Vreelandella piezotolerans: one gene and its partners. The protein of the gene in region 1 interacts with the protein of each later gene in a pairwise test. Links are inferred from orthologs where the notes say so. Each region holds a gene or a part of one and is shown on either strand. Other genes may lie near its edges.

The links.
Region 2: the proteins of rho (region 1) and hfq interact in binary tests that used the Escherichia coli proteins (3 or more experiments, as listed by UniProt). The link is inferred for Vreelandella piezotolerans from one-to-one orthologs.
Region 3: the proteins of rho (region 1) and nusG interact in binary tests that used the Escherichia coli proteins (3 or more experiments, as listed by UniProt). The link is inferred for Vreelandella piezotolerans from one-to-one orthologs.
Region 4: the proteins of rho (region 1) and yhbY interact in binary tests that used the Escherichia coli proteins (3 or more experiments, as listed by UniProt). The link is inferred for Vreelandella piezotolerans from one-to-one orthologs.

Annotation. Positions count from the first base shown.
Region 1 is NZ_CP048602.1:600,985-603,871, reverse strand. It holds rho (transcription termination factor Rho), read right to left. Parts: upstream 2,131-2,887; coding sequence 871-2,130; downstream 1-870. Other genes in the region: ppx (exopolyphosphatase), read left to right, coding at 2,608-2,887; ubiD (4-hydroxy-3-polyprenylbenzoate decarboxylase), read right to left, coding at 1-810. UniProt on the Escherichia coli protein: Facilitates transcription termination by a mechanism that involves Rho binding to the nascent RNA, activation of Rho's RNA-dependent ATPase activity, and release of the mRNA from the DNA template.
Region 2 is NZ_CP048602.1:2,371,732-2,377,306, forward strand. The notes cover bases 2,873-5,575. They hold hfq (RNA chaperone Hfq), read right to left. Parts: upstream 4,497-5,575; coding sequence 4,248-4,496; downstream 2,873-4,247. Other genes in these bases: hflX (ribosome rescue GTPase HflX), read right to left, coding at 2,901-4,211; miaA (tRNA (adenosine(37)-N6)-dimethylallyltransferase MiaA), read right to left, coding at 4,648-5,575. Outside these bases: GYM47_RS10940 (ATP phosphoribosyltransferase regulatory subunit), read right to left, coding at 1-424; protease modulator HflC, read right to left, coding at 612-1,496; FtsH protease activity modulator HflK, read right to left, coding at 1,497-2,762. UniProt on the Escherichia coli protein: RNA chaperone that binds small regulatory RNA (sRNAs) and mRNAs to facilitate mRNA translational regulation in response to envelope stress, environmental stress and changes in metabolite concentrations.
Region 3 is NZ_CP048602.1:189,245-197,040, reverse strand. The notes cover bases 1,250-4,202. They hold nusG (transcription termination/antitermination protein NusG), read right to left. Parts: upstream 3,017-4,202; coding sequence 2,483-3,016; downstream 1,250-2,482. Other genes in these bases: GYM47_RS00850 (type III pantothenate kinase), read right to left, coding at 4,183-4,202; secE (preprotein translocase subunit SecE), read right to left, coding at 3,025-3,408; rplK (50S ribosomal protein L11), read right to left, coding at 1,929-2,360; rplA (50S ribosomal protein L1), read right to left, coding at 1,250-1,926. Also shown: rplL (50S ribosomal protein L7/L12), read right to left, coding at 1-316; rplJ (50S ribosomal protein L10), read right to left, coding at 429-935; more of rplA, read right to left, coding at 1,234-1,249; more of GYM47_RS00850, read right to left, coding at 4,203-5,022; GYM47_RS00845 (biotin--[acetyl-CoA-carboxylase] ligase), read right to left, coding at 5,019-6,002; translational GTPase TypA, read left to right, coding at 6,166-7,796. UniProt on the Escherichia coli protein: Part of the processive rRNA transcription and antitermination complex (rrnTAC). The complex forms an RNA-chaperone ring around the RNA exit tunnel of RNA polymerase (RNAP).
Region 4 is NZ_CP048602.1:357,898-365,603, reverse strand. Bases 1,911-4,773 are described here. They hold yhbY (ribosome assembly RNA-binding protein YhbY), read left to right. Parts: upstream 1,911-3,110; coding sequence 3,111-3,437; downstream 3,438-4,773. Other genes in these bases: carB (carbamoyl-phosphate synthase large subunit), read right to left, coding at 4,010-4,773; greA (transcription elongation factor GreA), read right to left, coding at 3,537-4,013; rlmE (23S rRNA (uridine(2552)-2'-O)-methyltransferase RlmE), read right to left, coding at 2,349-2,996; ftsH (ATP-dependent zinc metalloprotease FtsH), read right to left, coding at 1,911-2,134. Outside these bases: folP (dihydropteroate synthase), read right to left, coding at 1-33; more of ftsH, read right to left, coding at 137-1,910; more of carB, read right to left, coding at 4,774-7,240; carA (glutamine-hydrolyzing carbamoyl-phosphate synthase small subunit), read right to left, coding at 7,316-7,706.

The DNA of each region.
Region 1 (2,887 bases):
CAGGATGATTTCGCTGGAGGCGGGCACGTCGAGGTCCGCATGGCCACATTTCACTAGCTCGGTGCGCGAGCCGCGCAGCAGGCCTGCAAAGGCATATTCGGAGAGCGTGTCCGGCACGGGCGTCACCGCACCGAGAATGGTCGCCGGGTCGGCGCCTAACGCCACCGCGACGGGGAACGGTTCGCCGGGATGGGCTTTTTGGAACTCGAGAAAATCCAGCGCGCCGCCGCGATGGGAGAGCCAGCGCATGATCAGGCGATTCTTTCCGATCTTTTGCTGGCGATAGATGCCCAGGTTTTGGCGCTTTTTATGGGGGCCTTTGGTGATCACCAGCGGCCACGTGACCAGCGGTGCCGCATCGCCCGGCCAGCAGTGCTGAATCGGCAAGCGCCCCAAGTCCACGTCATCGCCTTCGTAAACGACTTCCTGAACCGGCGCACGCTTGACGCTCTTGGGCCCCATGCTGAGCACTTGCTTGAAGATCGGCAATTTGTCCCAAGCGTCTTTTAACCCTTTGGGCGGGTCTGGCTCCTTCAAAAATGCCAAGAGCTTGCCCACTTCGCGCAGCGCCTCGACTGAATCCTGCCCCATGCCCAGCGCGACCCGTTTTGGGGTGCCGAACAGGTTTCCCAACAGCGGCATGTCGTGACCCTTCACATTTTCGAACAGCAGTGCAGGACCACCGGCACGCAGCGTGCGGTCGCAGATTTCGGTGATTTCCAAGTAGGGATCTACTTCGGCCGTGATGCGCTTAAGTTCACCCTGCGCCTCCAGCGCTGCGATAAAGTCACGCAGATCGTTGTACTTCAATGCCCTCTCCTCAACCCGGCTGTCTGATGCCTGATAGCGGTACCGCCACCCTGGAGCGCCTTAACGGCGCTTCATGGCTTCGAAGAATTCGAGATTGGTCTTGGTGTCTTTCAGACGATCGATCAAGAACTCGGTGGCTGCGGTATCTTCCATCGGGTTGAGCAGTTTTCGTAGGATCCACATACGCTGCATTTCATCTTCAGAGGCCAATAGATCCTCACGGCGAGTGCCGCTGCGGCGAATGTTGATCGCCGGGAAGACACGCTTCTCCGCCAGTTTGCGGTCAAGGTGCGCTTCCATGTTACCGGTGCCCTTGAACTCTTCGAAGATGACTTCGTCCATTTTCGAGCCGGTATCGACCAGCGCGGTGGCGATGATCGTCAGGCTGCCGCCCTCTTCGATATTACGCGCCGCCCCAAAGAAGCGTTTCGGCTTCTCGAGTGCATGGGCATCCACACCACCGGTGAGCACCTTGCCAGAGCTGGGTACGACGGTGTTGTAAGCACGCGCCAAGCGAGTGATGGAGTCGAGCAGGATCACCACGTCTTTCTTGTGCTCAACTAAGCGCTTGGCTTTTTCGATGACCATTTCGGCTACCTGTACGTGGCGGGCAGGCGGCTCATCGAAGGTGGAGGCGACCACTTCACCGCGCACGGTGCGGGACATCTCGGTGACTTCCTCCGGGCGCTCGTCGATCAGTAGCACGATCAGATGACACTCGGGGTTATTGCGCGTGATCGAGGTCGCGATGTTCTGCAGCATCAGTGTCTTACCCGCTTTCGGGGGAGACACCAGCAGGCCGCGCTGACCTTTACCGATGGGCGCGGTCAGATCGATGATCCGGGCGGTCAGATCTTCGGTCGACCCGTTGCCGATCTCCATACGCAGACGGTCGTTCGGAAACAGCGGCGTCAGGTTCTCGAAGAGAATCTTGTGCTTGGCATTTTCCGGACGATCAAAGTTGATCTGGCTGACTTTGAGCAGCGCAAAATAGCGCTCGCCCTCTTTGGGCGGACGAATTTTGCCGGAAATGGAGTCGCCCTTGCGCAGATTGAAACGACGAATCTGTGAAGGCGATACGTAGATATCGTCCGGTCCGGCGAGGTACGAACTGTCGGCGCTACGCAGGAAGCCGAAGCCATCCTGAAGAATTTCCAGCACACCGTCGCCATAAATATCCTCGCCGCTTTTGGCATGCTTCTTGAGGATGGCGAAAATGATGTCCTGTTTGCGCGAACGGGCCAGGTTGTCGATGCCCATTTCACGGGCGATATCGAGCAGCTCGGGAACGGTTTTTTGCTTGAGTTCAGTGAGATTCATCGGTGTGTTAGAAAATTGCTCATGAAAGCTAGGCGCTAAGCGCCAGGAATAAGACAGGAGGCTTGGCCGATATCATAGGGTCAATATCATAGGGCTAAGCGCCGAGTGATGCGTTCAGACCCCATTTAGGCACACGCTCGCGTGGTAAAAGCCGGGCAGTCGCCATAACGATACCTAATACGTAAAAGCGGTATCACTGACTGCTTAGCATGAGGGTGCAAATAAACTAGCTAATCTGATTGGCACGGAGAATGCGTTTCAGCGGGTTGTCTGACGACTTGGACATCTGGCTGATGCCATCTGGGTACGTACTGCTCGGGGTGCCCGAGTCAGTGCGCTTGTTTAGACGAACAAGCCAACTCGGATCAAGCCAGTAGCTCGATGGTAGTCAAGCCCCGCGACAAACGCAAGCCTTTGGCAATTGACAATAGCCAGAGGTCGCAGCAACCTTGGCATAGCCAATTTGAAGGATAGCTCATGCCCAAGGACATTTCGCTCCCCATCGCCGCCCCTGCCGAGTTCGAGAGCGGCGAGCCGCAGCGCCTAGCCGCCATTGACCTGGGCTCCAATAGCTTTCACCTGCTGGTGGCTAATTACCAAAATGAACGATTGCAAGTCGTGGCACGCCTGGGCGAGAAGGTCCAACTGGCGGCAGGACTCGACGAAAACGGTTATCTCAGCGAAGCCGCCATGCAGCGCGCGCTCGACTGTCTGGGCCGATTTGCGCCGTTTTTGACCGATATTGAGGGGTCTCACC
Region 2 (5,575 bases), 1.8 Mb from region 1 along the record:
CACTGTCGGCTTCGAGGCCAGCATGGCCAAACAGCTCGACTCCGACCTGCACTGGGCTGCGTCCCCCTTGATGCTGGTCGGCTTTGGCACGCAGCACATTGGTGCAGTAACACAGCCGAACTGGCCCCTGGCGTTTTAGGGAGTGGGCGTCCATCCGCGCCACCTGCGGTGTGACGTCTGCCGAGGCGCCCATCATGCGACCCGTCAGTTGGTCGGTCAGCTTGAACGTTTGAAGATCGAGGTCCGTGCCGGTACCGGTCAGCAAGGAGTCCAAAAACTCCACCGGGGGCGGCATGACCTGGTCGTAGCCCCAGCAATGGTAAAGATCGAGCAGCGCACGGCGCAGCTCTTCCATGCGGCTTGCCTGAGGCGGCAGCACCTCATCCATGCCGTCGGGCAGTAGCCAGCGGTCAGCGATGGTCATGTGAACAATCCTGCGAGACGATGAAGGCCCTTTCTAACGACACCACTCGCTGCCTCACGAGGCGCTGTGTGGAACGTTCACGAAACGAGGGCCACAAAAAAACCGGGCGACGCCCGGTAGGTAAAGTCTATCACGTTTATGCGCTATATGAACCCCGCCAAGCGCAGTGCTTGGCGGGATGGGCGCATCACTCGGCGCTGTCGGGAACGGCGCTGCGTAGATAACGGAAGAAGTCGCTATCCGGTTCTAGCACCAGCAGATTACCATCGCCAGAGAAGCTTTCACGGTAAGCGTTCAGGCTGCGCCAGAAAGCGAAGAACTCTTGGTCCTGGCTATAAGCCTGCGAGAAGATAGCGGCTGCTTCGGCATCCCCCTCACCGCGCAGCGTCTCGGCACGCTCGTTGGCTTGAGCAAGCAGCACCTGACGGCGACGGTCGGCATTAGCGCGAATCCGCTCGGCCTCTTCCTGACCCTGTGCGCGCCACTCGCGAGCCTCACGCTCACGCTCTGAGCGCATGCGCTCGAAGACGGCTGCCGAGACATCTTCAGGCAGGTCGATGCGCTTGATACGAATATCGCGAATCGCCACGCCGAGTTCTTCACGCATGAGCTGATCGAGCTCTTCGGTGGGGCCTGTCATCAGGTCATCACGGCGCTCGGCAATGATTTCCTGAAGATTCAAACGACCGAATTCATTACGCAGACTCTCATCCACTCGCGGCTGAATGAGGCGGATCGCCATCAGTTCATCGCCTGCGGTAGCCTCGTAGTAGCGGGTCGGGTTGACGACTTGCCACTTGACATAAGAGTCGACGATGACCGCTTTCTGCTCAAGAGTCAGATAGCGGCTAGTATCGGTATCCAGCGTCAGCAGCCGCACGTCGAACTTGCGGATGGTCTGCGCAATCGGAATTTTCACATGCAGACCCGGCTGAATATTCTCTTCGATGACTTCACCAAAGCGTAGCTTCACAGCGCGTTCGGTTTCATCCACGACATAAAGACTGTTGCTCGCTAGCCACGCGACGGCGGCCAAACCACCTACGATAAGCAGGGATCGATTATTAATCATTTAGCGGCCCTCCCTGCGAATGGGGTTATTGCTGGACGACGATGAGGAGCTACTTTGGCTGCCTCGCAGCGACTCTAACACGCGCGGATCGACCGTATCGCTGCTGTTAGCACCGCTATCATTGCTCGCCGAACGACTGTCGTTACTGCTACCGCCGCGCATTTGATCGAGCGGCAAATACATCAGCGGCGCATTGTCGCTCACGTCTAGCAGAACTTTCGGCGTCCCACCAAAGACTTCTTCGATGGCATCCAGGTACATACGTTCGCGCATCACTTCCGGCGCGTTGCGATACTCGGTCAGCAGCGCGTTGAAACGGTTAGCTTGACCCTGTGCTTCTGCCACCACCGACTCACGGTATCCTTGGCCCTGCTCGACGATACGCTGAGCCTGACCCTGTGCGGCCGGAATGATCGCATTGGCGTACGCCATACCTTCGTTGATCGTTCTCTGACGATCTTCACGGGCACGGATAACGTCATCAAAAGCATCGATGACGGGCGCAGGTGCCGACGTGGATTCGATGTTGATAGTTTGCAGGCGAATACCGGCGCCGTAGGCATCCAGATACGTTTGCAGACGGCTCGCGACGGAGCTACCGAGTATCTCACGACCAGAGGTCAGGATATCGATCATGTCCGTGCCACCGACCACGTGCCGCAGCGCAGAGTCCAGTGCGTTCTCGATGGAGAGCGCCGGATCACGAACGTTCAGCACGAAATCGCGCGGATTCGCGACCTGGTACTGAGCAGAAATTTCCACTTCGACGATGTTTTCATCACGCGTCAGCATGGACTGAGTTTGAGAGACAGAGCGTACGCGCGTCACGTTGACCATGCGCACGTCATCGATGAGCGGCGGGTTCCACTGGAGGCCCGGCTCGACGATGCCCTGGTACTCACCAAAACGCAGCACGACGCCCCGCTCCGATTGGTCCACCAGATAGAAGCCCGAGGCTCCCCAGATGGCAAGCGCCACGATGAGCAGAAGGCCTGGCAGAGCAAACGAGTTACGAGGCTTACCGCCACCACTCTTGCCGCCACCACCGCCGCTCTTCTTGCCGCTGCCGCCTAGCATACCGTTGAGCTTGTCTTGGAACTTTTTCAGCGCTTCATCCAAGTCAGGCGGCCCCTGGTTATTGCCGCCATTATTGCCGCCGTTGTTTCCACCACCATTGTTCCCACCGCGATCGCCGCCATTACCGCGTCGGCCGCCACCGCTCCAGGGGTCGTGCTGGTTGCCACCACCGGGCTCATTCCAGGCCATACTTCGTCTCCACTAAGGTGTTCACCTGCACTTTGCCTTGATACTGAATGCAAGGCCGGGTGCTTTTGATATTATTGCTATATCAATCTTGTACCATACCTTTACAGCCGATGACTATGGGGGTAGGTACTCGATGGGCTACCATTCGTCAGATTCGCGTAATGCTTCTGGTAAATAGGTATTGGCACGCTCTCCCAACTGAGCCATCAACTGGTTGAAGTCGCGCCTCGGCAAGCGCACATCCAATACGGAGCGCCCCTGCTCGTCAAAACTCTCTTCGCGCACGGCATTGAGTTCATGCAGGCCTGCGCGCAGCTTACCTTGCTCTGGCGACAGGGTGAGCGAAAAACCAATCACGTCGTTGGCGAGCCGCTCGGTCAACGCTTCATGTAACAGCTCAAGCCCTTGGCCCTGCTGAGCCGATAGCCAGACCACCTCAGGTACGCCGTGACCATCTCGCTCGATACGTGGCGCACTATCGAGTTTGTCGATCTTGTTCATCACTTTGAGTACCGGAACGCTATCCGCCCCAATCTCTTTCAGTACGCTATCGACCTGCTCAACGTTGAGATCGCGGTCAGGGTCGGCCGCATCGATGACATGCACCAACAGCGTCGCTTCCGCCGCTTCTTGCAGCGTCGCCTGAAAAGCTTCCACCAACTTATGCGGCAAGTGGCGGATAAAACCGACGGTATCGGCCATGACGACAGGCCCTACGTCTTCGATTTCCAAACGACGGAGTGTCGGATCTAGGGTCGCAAAGAGCTGATCCGCTGCGTAGACCTCAGCGCTGGTCAGCGCATTGAATAGCGTCGACTTACCCGCGTTGGTATAGCCCACTAGCGACACGCTATGAATTTCTGCACGGGCTCGAGCACGCCGGTTCTGCTCACGCTGGCTGCGCACTTTATCCAAGCGCTTATGAATCGATTTGATACGGCCGCGTAGCAAACGACGGTCGGTCTCTAGCTGTGTTTCGCCGGGACCGCGCAGGCCGATACCGCCTTTTTGACGCTCGAGGTGCGTCCAGCCGCGAATCAAGCGCGTGGACATGTACTCGAGTTGAGCAAGCTCTACTTGCAACTTACCTTCATGCGTTCGTGCCCGCTGCGCAAAAATATCGAGTATCAGACCGGTACGGTCCAACACGCGGCACTTGAGCTCTTGCTCCAGGTTGCGCTGCTGGGAAGGACTTAAACTGTGGTTGAAGATGACCAGTTCAGCGTCATGAGCTGCGAGCATTGCCCGCAGCTCGTCCAACTTACCTGACCCTATGAAGGTGCGGGAATCAGGCCGCTGTCGACTCGCTGTGAGCAATGTCGCGGGCTCTGCGCCAGCAGAGCGCACGAGCTCCAAGAACTCACCCGGGTCTTCACGTGCCTGCTCATCGTAGAAATCTACGTGAACAAGTACTGCCGTTTCACCGGCGTCTGGGCGTTCAAAAAACAATCAATACCTCATGGACTCTTTTGCTATCCAGCGGTGTTAGATGTCAGCGTCGGGTGCTGACGGATCCTGTGCCGGCAAACGCACGTTGCGCGAGGGCACCACCGTGGAAATAGCGTGTTTATAAACCATCTGACTGACGGTATTGCGCAACAAGATGACAAACTGGTCAAACGATTCAATCTGGCCCTGCAATTTAATGCCGTTTACCAGGAAAATAGAGACCGGAATGCGCTCCTTGCGCAAAATGTTCAGGTACGGGTCTTGAAGGGACTGCCCTTTGGACATGTTGCTCTCCCTAAAACTGTCGTTGGGGTTGGTTATCAAATGGCGTGCCCTACTGGTGCTACGCCGCAATCTTGTTGCCCGAAAGGCCTAATGTGTCAAACGCGTTAGCCGGCCACTCGAAAACACTTGCTTACGAAATCACTATCTTACGCTAAGCACCGCTTTCACGCACGAATTTCAGAAGCTTATCCAGCGCATCTGGCTGCTGCGAATCGACCCATGTCAAGGACGGCCAGCTTCTCAGCCACGTCAATTGACGCTTGGCAAGCTGACGAGTGGCAATGATACCTCGTGCCACGAGTTCATCGCGATCATAAGCACCGTCTAGATACTCCCATACCTGACGGTAGCCAACGCTCTTCATGGATGGCAAGTTAATATGAAGATCACTACGCTTTTTGAGGGCAGCGACCTCGTCTATCAAGCCCTCTGCCAACATCATTTCGAAACGCCGGGCAATACGCTGATGAAGCACCTGTCGTTCGTTGGGTGCTAGGGCTATCGACAGCACCCGCCATGGAAAGGTTTCCGGCTGCTGCTCTGCCCATAGCTCGCTCATCGGCCGACCGCTCGCATAGTACACTTCCAACGCGCGCATCAGCCGTTGAGGATCATTGGGGTGTATACGTGCCGCTGAGGATGGGTCGACTTCGGCCAGCGTGCGATGCAGGCCAGCCAATCCCTCATGCTGACGCTGTGCCTCCAGGCGTTCGCGAATGGCAACGTCTGCTCCTGGCAAATTATCCACGCCTTCGACCAAGCGCTTGTAGTAAAGCATCGTGCCACCCACTAATAGCGGCACTCGACCGGCTGCGCTGATTTGACGCATTTCACGCAGGGCGTCTTCACGAAAATCTGCCGCTGAATAGGGGGCTGCAGGATCACGAATATCGATCAAACGGTGGGGCGCCCGCGCCAGTTCTGCCGCGCTGGGCTTGGCGCTACCCACATCCATGCCTTGGTAGACCATGGCAGAATCGACGCTGATCAGTTCATGGCCTAGCTGCTCATGGAGCGCTATCGCAGCGTCGGTTTTGCCAGCAGCCGTCGGCCCCATTAGAAATATCGCCCAGGGGCGT
Region 3 (7,796 bases), 410 kb from region 1 along the record:
CGTCTTCTTTAGACATGGCTTCTTTGATGGTCGCCGGCGCGCCGTCAACGGCACCCTTGGCTTCTTTCAGGCCAAGACCGGTGATTTCACGAACGGCTTTGATGACGTTAACTTTCTTGTCACCAGCAGATGCCAGTACCAGGTCAAATTCAGTCTGCTCTTCAGCAGCTGCTTCGCCGCCAGCAGCCGGACCAGCCATCACGGCCGCCGCTGCAGAAACGCCGAACTTCTCTTCCATCGCTTCGATCAGCTCGACAACTTCCATGACGGACATGTCGGCTACAGCATTGATGATATCGTCTTTGGTCAGTGCCATTGTTTCATTCCTAACTTTGCGGGAGTCTCGGTCGACCGAGAACTCAGGGTTCATTGCTTGGTTCAGGCAACGCTACGACTCGATCGTTCACGCCGCCTGCAAGAAACGCTGCTTAGGCAGCTTCGGCTTCTTGCTTTTGGTCGCGCAGTGCGGCCAGAGTACGAACCAGCTTGCCAGCGGAGGCTTCTTTCATGACCGACATCAACTTGGCAATCGCCTCGTCGTAGGTCGGCAGGGTTGCTAGACGATCGATGTCAGCAGCCGGAATCAGCTCACCTTCGTAGGCCAACGCTTTGACTTCGAAGTTCTTCTCATCTTTGGCGAAATCCTTGAACAGACGAGCGGCAGCGCCCGGATGCTCAGTAGAGAAAGCCAGCAGAGTAGGACCAACAAAGCTCTCGTTCAGGCACTCCCACTGAGTGCCTTCGAGTGCGCGGCGAGCCAGCGTGTTACGAACAACGCGAAGCTCTACACCGTTCTCGCGGGCCTGCTTACGCAGATCGGTCATTTTGCTGACCGTAACGCCACGAGAATCGGCAACTACGACGGAGAGTGCGCCCTTGGCCGCTTCACTGACCTCGGCAACAATCGCTTTCTTGCCTTCAAGTGCTAGTGGCACAGTGATCACTCCTTCGTGCCGGAACCCATCAAGGCTCCGGTGGTTACCATCTCTTCCAAGGCATACTGCTGGCCTTGGAAGCCTTGGGGGATGGTGCTCACCAGAAAGCGGCTTGCGAAAAGCGTTAACCAACTGGCGGCCACACCATCTGCGCAGGCGCTCTAGGGCGATTAAGCCGCCCCGTCTCAAAAGACGAGGCGGCACCTGCGGTCTTTGACGGCGCCTCGCTCGACTGACTGCCTAGCGAGGGACCGCAAAGTTCTTGCTCGGTACTTACTAAAACCTGCCGACGACTCGCTTATACCAGCGCAGAGTGGTCGATGGTCAAACCCGGGCCCATGGTAGTGGACAGGGTAATTTTCTTAAAGTAGATGCCTTTGGAGGAGCTCGGCTTGAGCTTCTTCAGGTCAGCTACCAGTGCTTCCAAGTTGCCCTGAACGGACGCCGCGTCAAAATCCACTTTACCTAGGGTCGTGTGGATGATGCCGTTCTTATCGGTACGGAAACGCACCTGACCCGCTTTGGCATTTTTGACCGCCGTCGCCACGTCAGGCGTCACGGTGCCTACTTTCGGGTTCGGCATCAGGCCACGCGGACCAAGAATTTGGCCCAACTGACCGACAACGCGCATCGCATCCGGAGAGGCGATGACCACGTCGAAGTCCATTTGGCCTTTTTTGACTTGCTCAGCCAGATCGTCCATACCCACGATGTCAGCACCGGCTTCTTTAGCCGCATCAGCATTGGCACCTTGGGTGAAGACGGCTACGCGAACGTCTTTACCAGTACCGTTAGGCATGACGGTAGCGCCACGTACGACCTGATCGGATTTACGCGGATCAACACCCAGGTTGATCGCCACATCCAGAGACTCTTTGAACTTGACAGTCGACAGCTCGGAAAGTAGCGCAACGGCTTCTTCCAGAGAGTACGCTTTGTTCGGGTCTACTTTCTCGCGAATGACTTTCGCGCGCTTAGACAATTTAGCCATGATCAGAGACCCTCCACGTTTAAGCCCATGCTACGAGCGCTACCAGCGATGGTGCGCACCGCGGCGTCGAGATCAGCAGCCGTCATATCCGGCTCTTTGGTCTTGGCGATCTCTTCGAGCTGCTCGCGAGTCACGGTACCGACTTTCTTCTTGTTCGGCTCACCAGAACCGGACTTGATGCCAGCCGCTTTCTTGAGCAGAACGGCGGCCGGCGGTGTTTTGGTGACGAACGTGAAGCTACGGTCAGAGTAGACAGTAATCACGACAGGCGTCGGCAGGCCCGGCTCAATTTCTTGAGTCGCAGCGTTGAACGCCTTACAGAATTCCATGATGTTCACGCCATGCTGACCCAGCGCGGGGCCTACGGGCGGACTCGGGTTGGCTTTACCTGCAGCAACCTGCAGTTTGATATAAGCCTGTACTTTCTTGGCCATGGTAAATACTCCAGTTGGGTGATAGCGCCTGACGGCTCCCCGGTACGCGTAAAGCAGCGCTGGGCTGCTTTACATGAATCCAGACTGGCGCGCATAGGACACCAGCCTGCAACATTTTGAGATTACTCTTTTTCTACCTGCGAGAACTCGAGCTCAACAGGCGTTGCACGCCCAAAGATCAGCACGCTGACCTGCAGGCGGCTCTTGTCGTAGTTCACCTCTTCAACGACACCGTTGAAGTCAGCAAACGGACCATCGATGACACGAACGGACTGACCCGGCTCGAACATGGTTTTGGGTCGCGGCTTGTCGGTGCCGTCTTTCACACGACGCAGAATGGCTTCCGCCTCGCGACTGGTAATCGCGGCGGGCTTCTCTTTGGTGCCGCCAATGAACCCCATGACACGCGGCGTTTCATTCACCAGGTGCCAAGTTTCATCCACCATTTCCATCTCGACTAACACGTAGCCCGGATAGAACTTGCGCTCACTCTTGCGGCGCTTACCGTCACGCATCTCAACCACTTCTTCCGTCGGCACCAGGATCTCGCCAAAGCGATCTTCCATGCCGTACATCTTCACACGCTCGATAAGCGAGCGCATGACATGCTTTTCGAAGCCGGAATAAGCGTGGACGACGTACCAACGTTTGGACATGAAAACTCCTAACCAATGACGCCGGACATCGCCCAGCCAAGAAGAGTATCGATCAACCACAGCATCAGACCCACCACCAGCACAGCCACTAGCACGATCGCCGTGGTTTGGATGGTTTCAGGACGGGTCGGCCATACAACGCGCTGAATCTCTTTCTTGGCGCTGATGGCAAGCTCAACCAAGTCACGGCCTTTGGTGGTTGTTAAGGCGATCAAACCCGCAAGCGCACACAACACCACCACACCTAAGACGCGGTAGAGCAGGCCAACATCGGTGAAATAGGTATTACCAACGACTGCAACGACAAGCAGCGCCACAACCGCCGCCCACTTGAGCCCGTCATGGCGCGTCTGTTGCACCTCTTCGCCATGTTTTACGGAACTAGGCTTCATAAAAACGAGACTCCCAAGGGTGCAGCGAGCGACAAAGGAATTCTAGAAAAGACATACCAACCTGGGGAAGGTTGGCAGGCCAGGAGGGAATCGAACCCCCAACCTGCGGTTTTGGAGACCGCTGCTCTGCCAATTGAGCTACTGGCCTGTATCGTCACGTGCGCAAGCAAACGCCTACGCAACAGCGGGCGCCATGATAGCGGAGAAACCCCCACCTGACAACCCTTACTTTTACCCTCCACCCAATGGGAGAGCAAAGACAAAAAAAGCGAGCTTCGCTCGCTTTTTTTGCAATATGGAGCTCATGGACGGAATTGAACCGTCGACCTCACCCTTACCAAGGGTGTGCTCTACCCCTGAGCTACATGAGCCAAACACATCAAACTGGAGCGGGCGGCGGGAATCGAACCCGCACCATCAGCTTGGAAGGCTGAGGTTCTACCATTGAACTACGCCCGCCGAACTTGCCTGCAGAATGACAATCCGTTGCACGAGAAACAGTAGCTAATGCCCGCTTACCGGCGTTTCATTCCCAAGCGCTGACTAACTCAGCGCTCGATCAATCTGGTGGAGAGGGAAGGATTCGAACCTTCGAAGCTTTCGCGGCAGATTTACAGTCTGCTCCCTTTGGCCACTCGGGAACCTCTCCAGCTGTGGCGGCACATTATGCCAGCCTCCAAAACGGTGTCAAGCCTGCAAACTCTTTATTTATCAAAGCTTGCTGGAAGCAGCACTTCAAAGCACGGCATCCGCTCTGGAACGCGCTGCATTCTGTCAAAGCAGCATCGAGAATGCAAGGCCTGCACGAATTTTTTCTAATGATACCGGCTCTGGTACTCGCGGCGCACCCGACATCTTTCCAGCACGCTCGGCAAACGTGAGCGGATAGCAGGCCTCCAACCCACCATAGACCATGTCGGGCCACACCGCGTGAGGCACTTGCACGCCGCGGGATACCACACGGGCATCGCCGCCGGTCAGCAGCACCGGTAGTGTCACCCCCTGCTGATCGCATACTTCACTGTAAATGCGGTTGATGGCGCTAACGGCGGCCATGTAAATACCATGGTTCACCGCATCCACCGTGCGCCTTCCCGGCTCTAGTAGCGCATCGGCTTCGCTTTCCGGATCGATGGCGACATTGCGTGTTCCCAGCTTCAGGCTCTCTTTCATCAGCCGCAGTCCTGGGATGATAAAACCACCCAGATGCATACCACCCGGTAAGACGAAGTCGATGGTAATGGCACTCCCGCAATCCACCGCGCAGCACCCCCCCGCCAGCTGGTAGCCTGCCAGCGCCCCCATCCAGCGGTCGACGCCGAGTCGCCCCGGCTCCTCGTAGCCGTTGACGACACCGAGCGCCTCTGACGTCGAGCGAGCCACGTACACATGGCGCACCTGGCGCCGCAGCAGCGCGACGGTCTCTTCAAGCACGGCCGTCCTGGCCACGCTGGAGATACGTACCGCTTCCACGACGTCCAAATCGGGAATGTCTGCCCCGGGACGCCACTCCTCTCGCGTCCACACGGCGCCTCGCGAACGGATCTCGCTGCTCTCGGCATCCTTGAGCCGCCACTTCGACAGCGTGTTGCCGATATCCAAATCCAAAATCATAGGCGCCTACGTACGCTAATCTCACCGCCGACCAGGCGTCGCGAGTAACCATTTTCAGTAACCCATAGGTTACCACTTTCATCGACATCCCCGGCGACGGCATCGCTGGAACGCTCGCCTTGAATCACACGGATGGGCAGGCCTGCGTAGGCATGCCGCTGATTCCAGGCATTCAACCAGGGAGCAAACCCGCGGGTTTCGAACCCCGCCAGCATGTTCAAAAGCCCTGCTACCATGTCTGCCGCTAGCTGATTACGCGAAATGCCCGGCTGCGCATCGAACAGCGCCGCCACCGGCTGGTCGATCGTGGCGCGCAAGCTATCTGGCAATGACAGATTCATGCCCATGCCGATGACCACTTCGCAGGGGCCAGCCGCGTCGCCGGTCACCTCGATCAAAATACCGGCCAGCTTACCGAGTTCACCACCCTGCTCGGCCAGCAGCACATCGTTGGGCCACTTCAACTTGGGCGACACACCATAACGTTCGAGCACTTGGGAGACCACCACACCGACGGCCAGACTAAGCCCCTCCAGCGCATTGATGCCGGACTCGAAGCGCCACCCCATCGACACCATTAGGCTCTGCCCCCAGGGAGTCGACCACACTCGCCCCCTGCGACCACGCCCAGCCGTTTGCAGCTCGACGAAGCAGACCTCGCCATGCCCCGCCCCTTGCGAAAAGCGTTCGCGCAGATATTCGTTACTGGACGGCAGCTGATCCTCGACGAATAGCCGTGTCAGTAAATGGCGGGCATCGGCGGGCAGCCGTTCGACGATCTTGGCGCCCTCCAGCGGTTCTAACGGGTAGGCGAGCCGGTAGCCGCGCCCTTTGACGGCCACCAGCTCGACACCCAGCGCCTCTAATTTTTTTAGTTGTTTCCACACGGCGGCTCGGGAAACGCCCAGCGCTTCGCCTAATTGTTCACCGGAATGAACCTCGCCATCGCTTAACAAACGCATCAGGTTACCGATGGTCATGTGCTTGCCCCAACTGGGAAAACGCCTATCTTAACGGAAGCGTCACAACAGCGAAAACTGCCGCGTTTAGGTTATTGACTTGCTGCTTTGTTTAAGACAGCGCTGGTAGTAGACCATCCCCAGACCCTATAATGCCGCCCTATTTTTCCAGCAGGATCGCGTCGTGATCGAGAATCTTCGCAACATTGCCATCATCGCCCACGTAGACCACGGTAAAACTACCTTGGTAGACAAACTGTTAAGCCAGTCCGGAACGCTCGACCGTAAGGCCGAAGGCCAAGAGCGCATCATGGACTCGAATGACCAGGAAAAGGAGCGCGGTATTACCATCCTGGCCAAAAACACCGCTATTCAGTGGCAGGATGGTAATGGCAAGGGTTACCACATCAATATCGTCGACACGCCTGGGCACGCCGACTTCGGTGGTGAAGTCGAGCGCGTCATGTCCATGGTGGACTCGGTACTGCTACTGGTCGACGCCGTTGACGGTCCGATGCCGCAGACCCGCTTCGTGACCCAAAAAGCGTTCTCCCAGGGCCTGAAGCCGATCGTCGTCGTTAACAAGATTGACCGTCCTGGCGCGCGCCCCGACTGGGTCATCGATCAAATTTTCGATCTATTCGACAACCTCGGCGCCACCGACGAGCAGCTCGACTTCCCGATCATCTACTGCTCGGCGTTGAACGGTATTGCCGGCATGGATCCGGAAGAGCTGGCCGACAACATGGACCCGATGTTCCAAGCCATCGTGGACATCGTCGAGCCGCCGAAGGTCGAAGTCGACGGCCCCTTCCAGATGCAGATCTCAGCGCTGGACTACAACAGCTACGTCGGCGTCATCGGCCTGGGCCGCATCACTCGCGGCAGCGTCAAGCCGAACCAGCAAATCAGCGTGATCACTAAAGAAGGCAAGACCCGTAAGGGTAAGGTCGGCCAGGTGATGACCCATATGGGCCTCGAGCGAGTGCAGACCGATGAAGCCACCGCTGGCGATATCGTCTGCATCACCGGCATCGAAGATCTAGCGATCTCCGACACGCTGTGCGACGTGAATAATGTCGAAGCGCTGCCGCCGCTGACCGTCGATGAGCCGACCGTCTCCATGACGTTCCAGGTCAACGACTCGCCGTTTGCCGGTAAAGACGGCAAGTTCGTTACCAGCCGCAATATCAAGGATCGTCTGGATCAAGAACTGATCCACAACGTGGCACTGCGCGTCGAGCAGGGCGAAACCCCCGAGAAGTTCAAAGTCTCTGGCCGTGGCGAGTTGCACCTGTCGGTGTTGATCGAAACCATGCGCCGTGAAGGCTTCGAGCTGGCCGTTGGCCGTCCGGAGGTCATCATCAAAGAGATCGACGGCGTCAAGCAGGAGCCCTACGAAGAAGTCATCATCGACTGTGAAGAGCAGCACCAAGGCTCGATCATGGAAGAGCTCGGCTACCGCAAGGGCGAAATGACCAACATGAACCCGGATGGTAAAGGCCGTGTTCGTCTGGACTTCATCATTCCCGCCCGTGGTTTGATCGGTTTCCGCGGCCAGTTCCTGACCCTGACGTCTGGTACCGGCATTCTAACCAGCCGCTTTGACCACTACGGCCCGCTAAAGCCCGACGCCGCCATCGAGCGTCGTAATGGCGTCATGGTCTCCATGGTCGACGGCAAAGCGCTGGCCTACGCGCTTTACACGCTGCAAGAGCGTGGCAAGCTGATCGTCGACCACGGCACCGAGGTGTACGAAGGTATGCTGATCGGTATCCATAGCCGTGCCAACGACCTGGTGGTCAACCCCACCAA
Region 4 (7,706 bases), 240 kb from region 1 along the record:
CAAAGGCGATGAAGGGTCAACGTTGGAAGTCATGCTGCCGCCTAAATCAAAAGAAACATAAATACGATTGCCCAACAGCATAACAAAAAAGGCGCCCCCATAGGGGACGCCTCTGCGACTCATGGCTTTGGCTGGCTCAAGGGCCTGCAGGGCCGCCCAGCGGGTCGGAGGGACGGCGGCGCGGCTCGTCGTCGTCCTCTTCGCCATCGTCGCTCGATGCGTTCGACGCTTGATCCTCTGACTTGGTGTCAGGCTTGTCATCGTTCACGCGCATACCACCACCCGATGAGTCACCGTCGCTCCAGCCCTCCGGTGGACGCGGGTCACGGCCTTCCATGATGTCTTTGAGCTGGTTGGCGTCAATGGTTTCGAACTTCATCAGCGCTTCTGCCATGGCATCCAGCTTATCGCGGTTGTCATGCAGGATTTGGCGCGCCTGCTCGTAGCACTCGTCGATGATCTTGCGCACTTCTTTATCGAGTCGCGTGGTGGTTTCGCCCGACTTCAACTTGCCACCACCTTGTCCCGGGCCGCCGAGAAACTGGTGAGACTCGTCCTCGTCGTACATGATCGGGCCCATCTCATCCGAGAGCCCCCACTTGGCGACCATGTTATGGGCCAATTCCGTCGCCCGCTTGATATCGTTGGAGGCACCGGTCGTGACACCGTTGACACCCAATGTCATCTCTTCAGCGATGCGACCACCAAACAACGAGCAGATCTGACTAATGATTTGCTGACGTGACAGGCTGTAGCGATCCTCCTCGGGTAGGAACATCGTCACACCGAGCGCGCGGCCACGCGGGATGATGGTCACCTTGTAGACCGGGTCGTGTTCGGGCATGACCAAACCGATAATTGCGTGGCCCGCTTCGTGGTAGGCCGTATTGAGCTTCTCTTTGTCGGTCATGACCATGGATTTGCGCTCTGCGCCCATCATGATCTTGTCTTTGGCAAGCTCAAGCTCGTCCATCCCCACCAAGCGCTTGTTACGACGTGCGGCAAACAGGGCGGCTTCGTTCACTAGGTTTGCGAGGTCGGCACCCGAGAAGCCCGGTGTACCGCGCGCGATGAGCTGCGGTTTGACGTCGTCCGCTAGCGGAACCTTACGCAGGTGAACGCCCAGAATGTGCTCACGGCCTCGAATGTCTGGCAAGCCAACGGTGACCTGGCGATCGAAACGGCCGGGGCGCAGCAGCGCGGGGTCAAGTACGTCAGGGCGGTTAGTCGCGGCGATGACGATGATGCCTTCGTTCGCCTCAAAACCGTCCATTTCTACCAGTAGCTGGTTCAGCGTTTGCTCACGCTCGTCGTTACCACCACCCATCCCCGTGCCGCGAGAGCGGCCTACGGCATCGATCTCATCGATGAAGATGATGCAGGGCGCCTGCTTCTTGGCCTGCTCGAACATATCGCGAACGCGCGAAGCACCCACCCCCACGAACATCTCGACGAAGTCGGAACCCGAGATGGAGAAGAACGGCACCTTGGCTTCGCCGGCGATGGACTTGGCCAGTAGCGTCTTACCGGTACCGGGCGGGCCCACCATCAGCACGCCGCGGGGAATGGTGCCGCCCAGGCGCTGAAACTTGGTCGGGTCGCGCAGGAAGTCGACCAGCTCTTCGACCTCTTCCTTCGCTTCGTCACAGCCTGCCACGTCGGCAAAGGTGGTTTTGATCTGGTCCTGAGAGAGCAGCTTCGCTTTGGACTTGCCAAAACTCATTGGGCCGCCTTTACCGCCCCCAGCGCCGCCCTGCATTTGGCGCATGAAGAACATGAAGATAGCCAGAATCAGCAGGATCGGAAAGCTGGCGATCAGTAGACGCGTCCAGATGCTCTGCTGCTCTGGCTCCTTACCGACCACGGTGACGTTATTGCTGAGCAGATCGTCCATCAGCTTGGGATCTTCCGCTGCTGGACGAATGGTCTGGAACTGCGAACCATCCGTGCGCTCACCGGTGATGGTGTAGCCATCGATGGTGACGCTACGTACCTGTTGATTTTGCACCTGCTGCACGAACTGAGAGTAGTTCGTGGTCTGAGGTGCGCTTTCCGTACTGAAATTATTGAACACTGTCAGTAGAACGGCCGCGATGACCAACCACAGAATCAGGTTCTTCGCCATATCGTTCAAGGGGCTACCCTCATTACAAGAATCCGTCAGTTAACCGCTAATACTCTGACCTTACACCAGAGCTTAACGTTCAACCATTGCCAAAGCCCGTTGGGCGTTGGGCCATCTGTGTCACGCTCGTCCAGTGTGCATAATGTGACACATCTTGCGCCTGCCTGTCTGGCAATCGCGATGATAAATCTTGGCTATTGCGCCAGCGGCATGTCCGCGCCGGTCACCCGCGAAAGCCCTCCGCTAAAAAGTAGACTTCCCGCGAGCGCGCTCGTGAGGCGTCCGGTTTGCGGGTCACCACTCGGTCAAAACTGCCGCGCAGTTCTTTAAGGTACGCATCAAAACCCTCTCCTTGAAAGACTTTCACCAAAAAGCGGCCTTTTGGAGAGAGCGTTTCTCGAGCCAGCTCCAACGCCAGCTCGGCTAAATACATGGCCTGCGGCTGATCGATGGCCGCCATACCACTCATATTGGGGGCCATGTCGGACATAACAAGGTCTACCGGGCGATTTCCCAACCGGTCGAGAATCGCATCGAGCACGCTCTCCTCGGTAAAGTCACCCTGAATGAAATCGACACCTGCCAGCGCATCCATCTCCAGGATATCGGAAGCGATGACCACCCCTTCCGGCCCGACTTTTTCGGCGGCGATCTGGCTCCACCCGCCAGGGGCAGCCCCCAGGTCGATGACCGTCATGCCATTGCGAAACAGCTTATCCTTCTCGTCCAGCTCTAGCAGCTTGTAACTCGCCCGTGAGCGATAGCCATCCTGCCAGCTCTGCTTCACATACTGGTCGTCGAAGTGCTCTTTCTTCCAGTTGTTGCTGGTTTTGCTCACTGAATGTTTTCGGCTTGGAGGCTTTTGCTGCATGTGGGAATCTGACGCTTGGATAAGGGATGGGCGCGTTCACGCGATTGCTTTCACTCAGCGGCATTTCACCGTAAGATGGAACGTTAAGCGCTAACCGGGATACCGCAAGATACCATGAGCTTGTCACAGGCACAAAAGAAAGCATTTCGCAGCATTGGCCACCATTTGAACCCGGTGGTCACCGTTTCTGAGAACGGCGTCTCCGACAATTTGCTCGCAGAACTCAACCGCGCGCTCAACGATCACGAGCTGATCAAAGTCAAGCTCGCCCTGCCAGAGCGGGACGACCGTGCCGCGATGATCAACGAGCTGCTGGCTGACAGCAACGCCGAGCTGGTGCAAACCATCGGCAAGATGGCACTGCTGTATCGCCGCAACCCAAAGGCGAATCCCAAGCTGTCGAACGTCACTCGCTTCGAGAATCACCACGGTCGACACTAACGCGTACAGGGCGTTCAGGCTCGATGTCACGCACCTGACCACCAAAAGGCCCGATGCAGTCTCCTGCACCGGGCCTTTTTTTGCGCTAGCGGTACGTGGTTAGAGGTGCTCGACGCTCTCGATCTCGTACTCCACGTCGCCGCCTGGGGTTTTCACCACCACGACATCGCCCTCTTCCTTACCGATCAGCGCACGCGCAATGGGTGAAGTGACCGAGATTCTGCCCGCTTTGATGTCGGCTTCGTCTTCGCCCACGATGCGATAGGTCACGCTGGCATCGCTATCCAGGTTCAGCAGCGATACGGTTACCCCGAAAATCACCTTACCGGTCTTCGGCAGCTTGGTGACATCGATCACCTGCGCACCAGAAAGCTTGCTTTCGATTTCCTGGATACGGCCTTCGATGAATCCCTGCTGCTCGCGCGCCGCGTGATACTCGGCGTTCTCCTTGAGGTCGCCATGTTCACGCGCTTCGGCGATGGCGGCAATCACCCGAGGGCGCTCTTCGCCCTTCAAGTGATTGAGCTCCTCGCGAAGGCTTTTTTCTCCCGCTACCGTCATCGGGACCTTGTTCATTGACTTGCTCCTGCATGCAGATCCTGAAGGCGCCGCACCGTAATCTCCCTACCGTACTCTAGCGCCATGCAAACGGCATTAGCGCCCGCCAAGGTGGTCGCATAGGGCACCTTGCGCGCGAGAGCAGTACGGCGAATGATCGAAGAGTCGTTGATTGCCTGACGACCTTCGGTAGTGTTCACGATGTAGGCGATTTCGTCGTTCTTCAGCAGATCGACGATATGGGGACGGCCTTCGTAGACTTTATTGACGTGCTCCACGGGCAAACCGGCGGCTTCGATAGCCACTGCCGTACCACGCGTTGCACAAAGCGTGAAGCCTAATGTTAGCAGAGAACGAGCCACTTCGATAATCCCCTGCTTGTCGGGTTCGCGTACCGACAGGAAGGCTTTACGATCGCCCTCCAGCGCCGGAATTGCTTCTCCCGCGCCCAGTTGCGCCTTGAAGAACGCTTCTGCGAAGGTATCGCCCGAGCCCATGACTTCGCCGGTGGACTTCATTTCCGGCGAGAGAATCGGGTCGACGCCCTGGAACTTGTTGAACGGGAAGACCGCTTCTTTGACGCTATAGAAGTGCGGCACGATCTCACGCTCGAAGCCCTGTTCGGCCAGAGTCTTACCGGCCATGCAGCGGGCTGCCACCTGCGCCAGCGAGGTACCGATGCACTTGGACACGAACGGCACGGTACGTGAGGCGCGTGGGTTGACCTCAATCACGTAGATCTCGCCATCCTGCCAGGCCAGCTGCACGTTCATCAGACCTTTGACGCCCAGCTCGACGGCCATTTTCTTGACCTGATCGCGCATCTCGTCCTGCACGTCGGCCGGCAGCGAGTAGGGCGGCAACGCACAGGCGGAGTCGCCGGAGTGAACGCCCGCTTGCTCGACGTGCTGCATGATACCGCCAATCACGACCTGCTGACCGTCGGAGACCGCATCGATGTCGACTTCCACCGCGGCACTCAGGAAGTGATCCAGCAGTACCGGCGAGTCGTTGGAGACTTTCACTGCGTTGGTCATGTAGTTTTCGAGCTCGGAGGCGTCGTAGACGATCTCCATCGCCCGGCCGCCCAGGACGTAACTCGGACGCACGACCAAGGGGTAGCCAATTTTTTCGGCTTTGGCGAAGGCATCTTCGAAGCTGCGGGCCGTGGCGTTGGGCGGCTGTTTCAGGCCGAGCTTGTCGATCATCACCTGGAAGCGCTCGCGGTCTTCCGCGCGGTCGATGGCGTCCGGCGTGGTGCCAATGATCGGCACGCCTGCAGCTTCCAGTTCGCGGGCAAGCTTCAGCGGCGTTTGTCCACCGAACTGGACGATGACGCCCACCGGCTTCTCTTTATCGGCAATTTCCAGCACGTCTTCCAGCGTGACCGGCTCGAAGTAGAGACGATCCGAGGTGTCGTAGTCGGTGGAGACGGTTTCCGGGTTGCAGTTGACCATGATGGTTTCGTAGCCGTCGTCGCGCATGGCGAAGGCGGCGTGAACGCAGCAGTAGTCGAACTCGATACCCTGGCCGATACGGTTCGGGCCACCGCCCAGCACCATGATTTTCTGGCGATCCGAGACGTCTGCTTCGCACTCTTCCTCGTAGGTGGAGTACATGTAGGCCGTGTCCGAGGCAAATTCGGCCGCGCAGGTATCCACGCGCTTGTAGACCGGGCGGATGTTGGCGGCTTGACGCGTCTTGCGGAACTCTTTTTCGGACACGCCCAACAGCTTCGCTAAACGAGCATCCGAGAAGCCCTTGCGCTTGAGCTGGAACAACTCGCGGGCGGAGAGGTCCGCCAGCGCACGCTTGGAAACCGCCGCTTCGGTCAGAATCAGGTCTTCGAGCTGGACCAGGAACCAACGGTCGATGTTGGTCAGCGCGAACACGTCGTCCACGCTCATGCCCGCGCGCATGGCGTCGGCGACGAAGAAGATGCGCTCGGCACCCGCTGCCTGTAGCTCGCCCTTGATTTGGGCCATCGCGTCATCGGTAAACTCGGTAATGATCGGGTCGAGGCCGTCGTTACCGGTTTCCATGCCGCGCAGCGCTTTTTGCAGCGACTCTTGGAACGTACGGCCAATCGCCATCACCTCGCCCACCGACTTCATCTGGGTGGTCAGGCGGTCGTTCGCCTGGGGGAACTTCTCGAAGGTGAAGCGCGGGATTTTGGTCACGACATAGTCGATGGACGGCTCGAAGGACGCCGGAGTTTGGCCGCCGGTAATGTCGTTTTGCAGCTCGTCCAGGGTGTAACCCACCGCCAGCTTCGCGGCGATCTTGGCAATCGGGAAACCAGTGGCTTTGGAGGCCAGCGCCGACGAGCGAGAGACACGGGGATTCATCTCGATGACGACCATGCGGCCGGTCTTAGGGTCCATACCGAACTGAACGTTCGACCCGCCGGTTTCTACGCCAATCTCGCGCAGCACCGCGAGGCTGGCGTCGCGCATGATCTGGTACTCTTTATCGGTCAGCGTCTGGGCCGGGGCCACGGTGATGGAGTCGCCGGTGTGGACGCCCATGGGGTCGAAGTTTTCGATCGCGCAGACGATGATGCAGTTATCGTTCTTATCGCGCACCACCTCCATTTCGTACTCTTTCCAACCCAGCAGCGACTCGTCGATGAGCAGCTCGTGGTTGTTGGACAGTTCGAAACCGCGGGTGCAGATCTCTTCGAACTCTTCCTTGTTGTACGCCACGCCGCCGCCGGAGCCGCCCATGGTATAAGAGGGGCGAATGATCGTCGGAAAGCCCAGCTCCGCCTGAATCTCCCACGCCTCGTCCATGGTGTGCGCCACTTTGGCCTTGGGGCACTCCAGGCCGATGTTCTTCATCGCCTTGTCGAACAGATCGCGGTCTTCGGCCTTGTTGATGGCATCGGCATTGGCACCGATCATCTCGACACCGTATTTGGCCAGCACGCCGTGCTTGTCCAGGTCCAGCGCGCAGTTCAGCGCCGTCTGACCGCCCATGGTGGGCAGAATCACATCCGGGCGCTCGGCTTCGATGATTTTCTCGACGGCTTGCCAAGTGATCGGCTCGATGTAGGTGGCATCGGCCATGGCGGGATCGGTCATGATGGTGGCCGGGTTAGAGTTGACCAGAATGACCTGGTAGCCCTCCTCGCGCAGCGCTTTACAGGCCTGGGCGCCGGAGTAGTCGAATTCGCAGGCCTGACCGATGACGATCGGACCAGCGCCAATGATGAGAATGCTATTGATATCGGTACGCTTAGGCATAACGGTTCCCGCAAAAAGTGGTGACGATGAGCATCAAAACGGCGTAACTAGGCACTGAGAGGCAGCGCGGCGAACCTAGCGGCGCGCCTGCATCATGGCGATGAAACGATCGAACAGCGGCGCTACGTCGCGCGGACCTGGGCTCGCTTCCGGGTGGCCCTGGAAGCTAAACGCCGGACGATCGGTACGCTCGATGCCCTGCAGAGTGCCGTCGAACAGCGAGCGGTGCGTGGCGCGTACGTTGCTGGGTAGCGTTGCTTCATCGGCCGCGAAGCCGTGGTTCTGACTGGTGATCATCACCGTGCCGGTATCCAGGTCTTGTACCGGATGGTTGGCCCCGTGGTGACCGTGACCCATCTTGACGGTTTTGGCACCGGAGGCCAGCGCCAGCAGCTGGTGGCCCAAGCAAATGCCGAACACCGGCGTGTCGGTTTCCAGCACTTCCTGGATCGCCTTGATGGCGTAA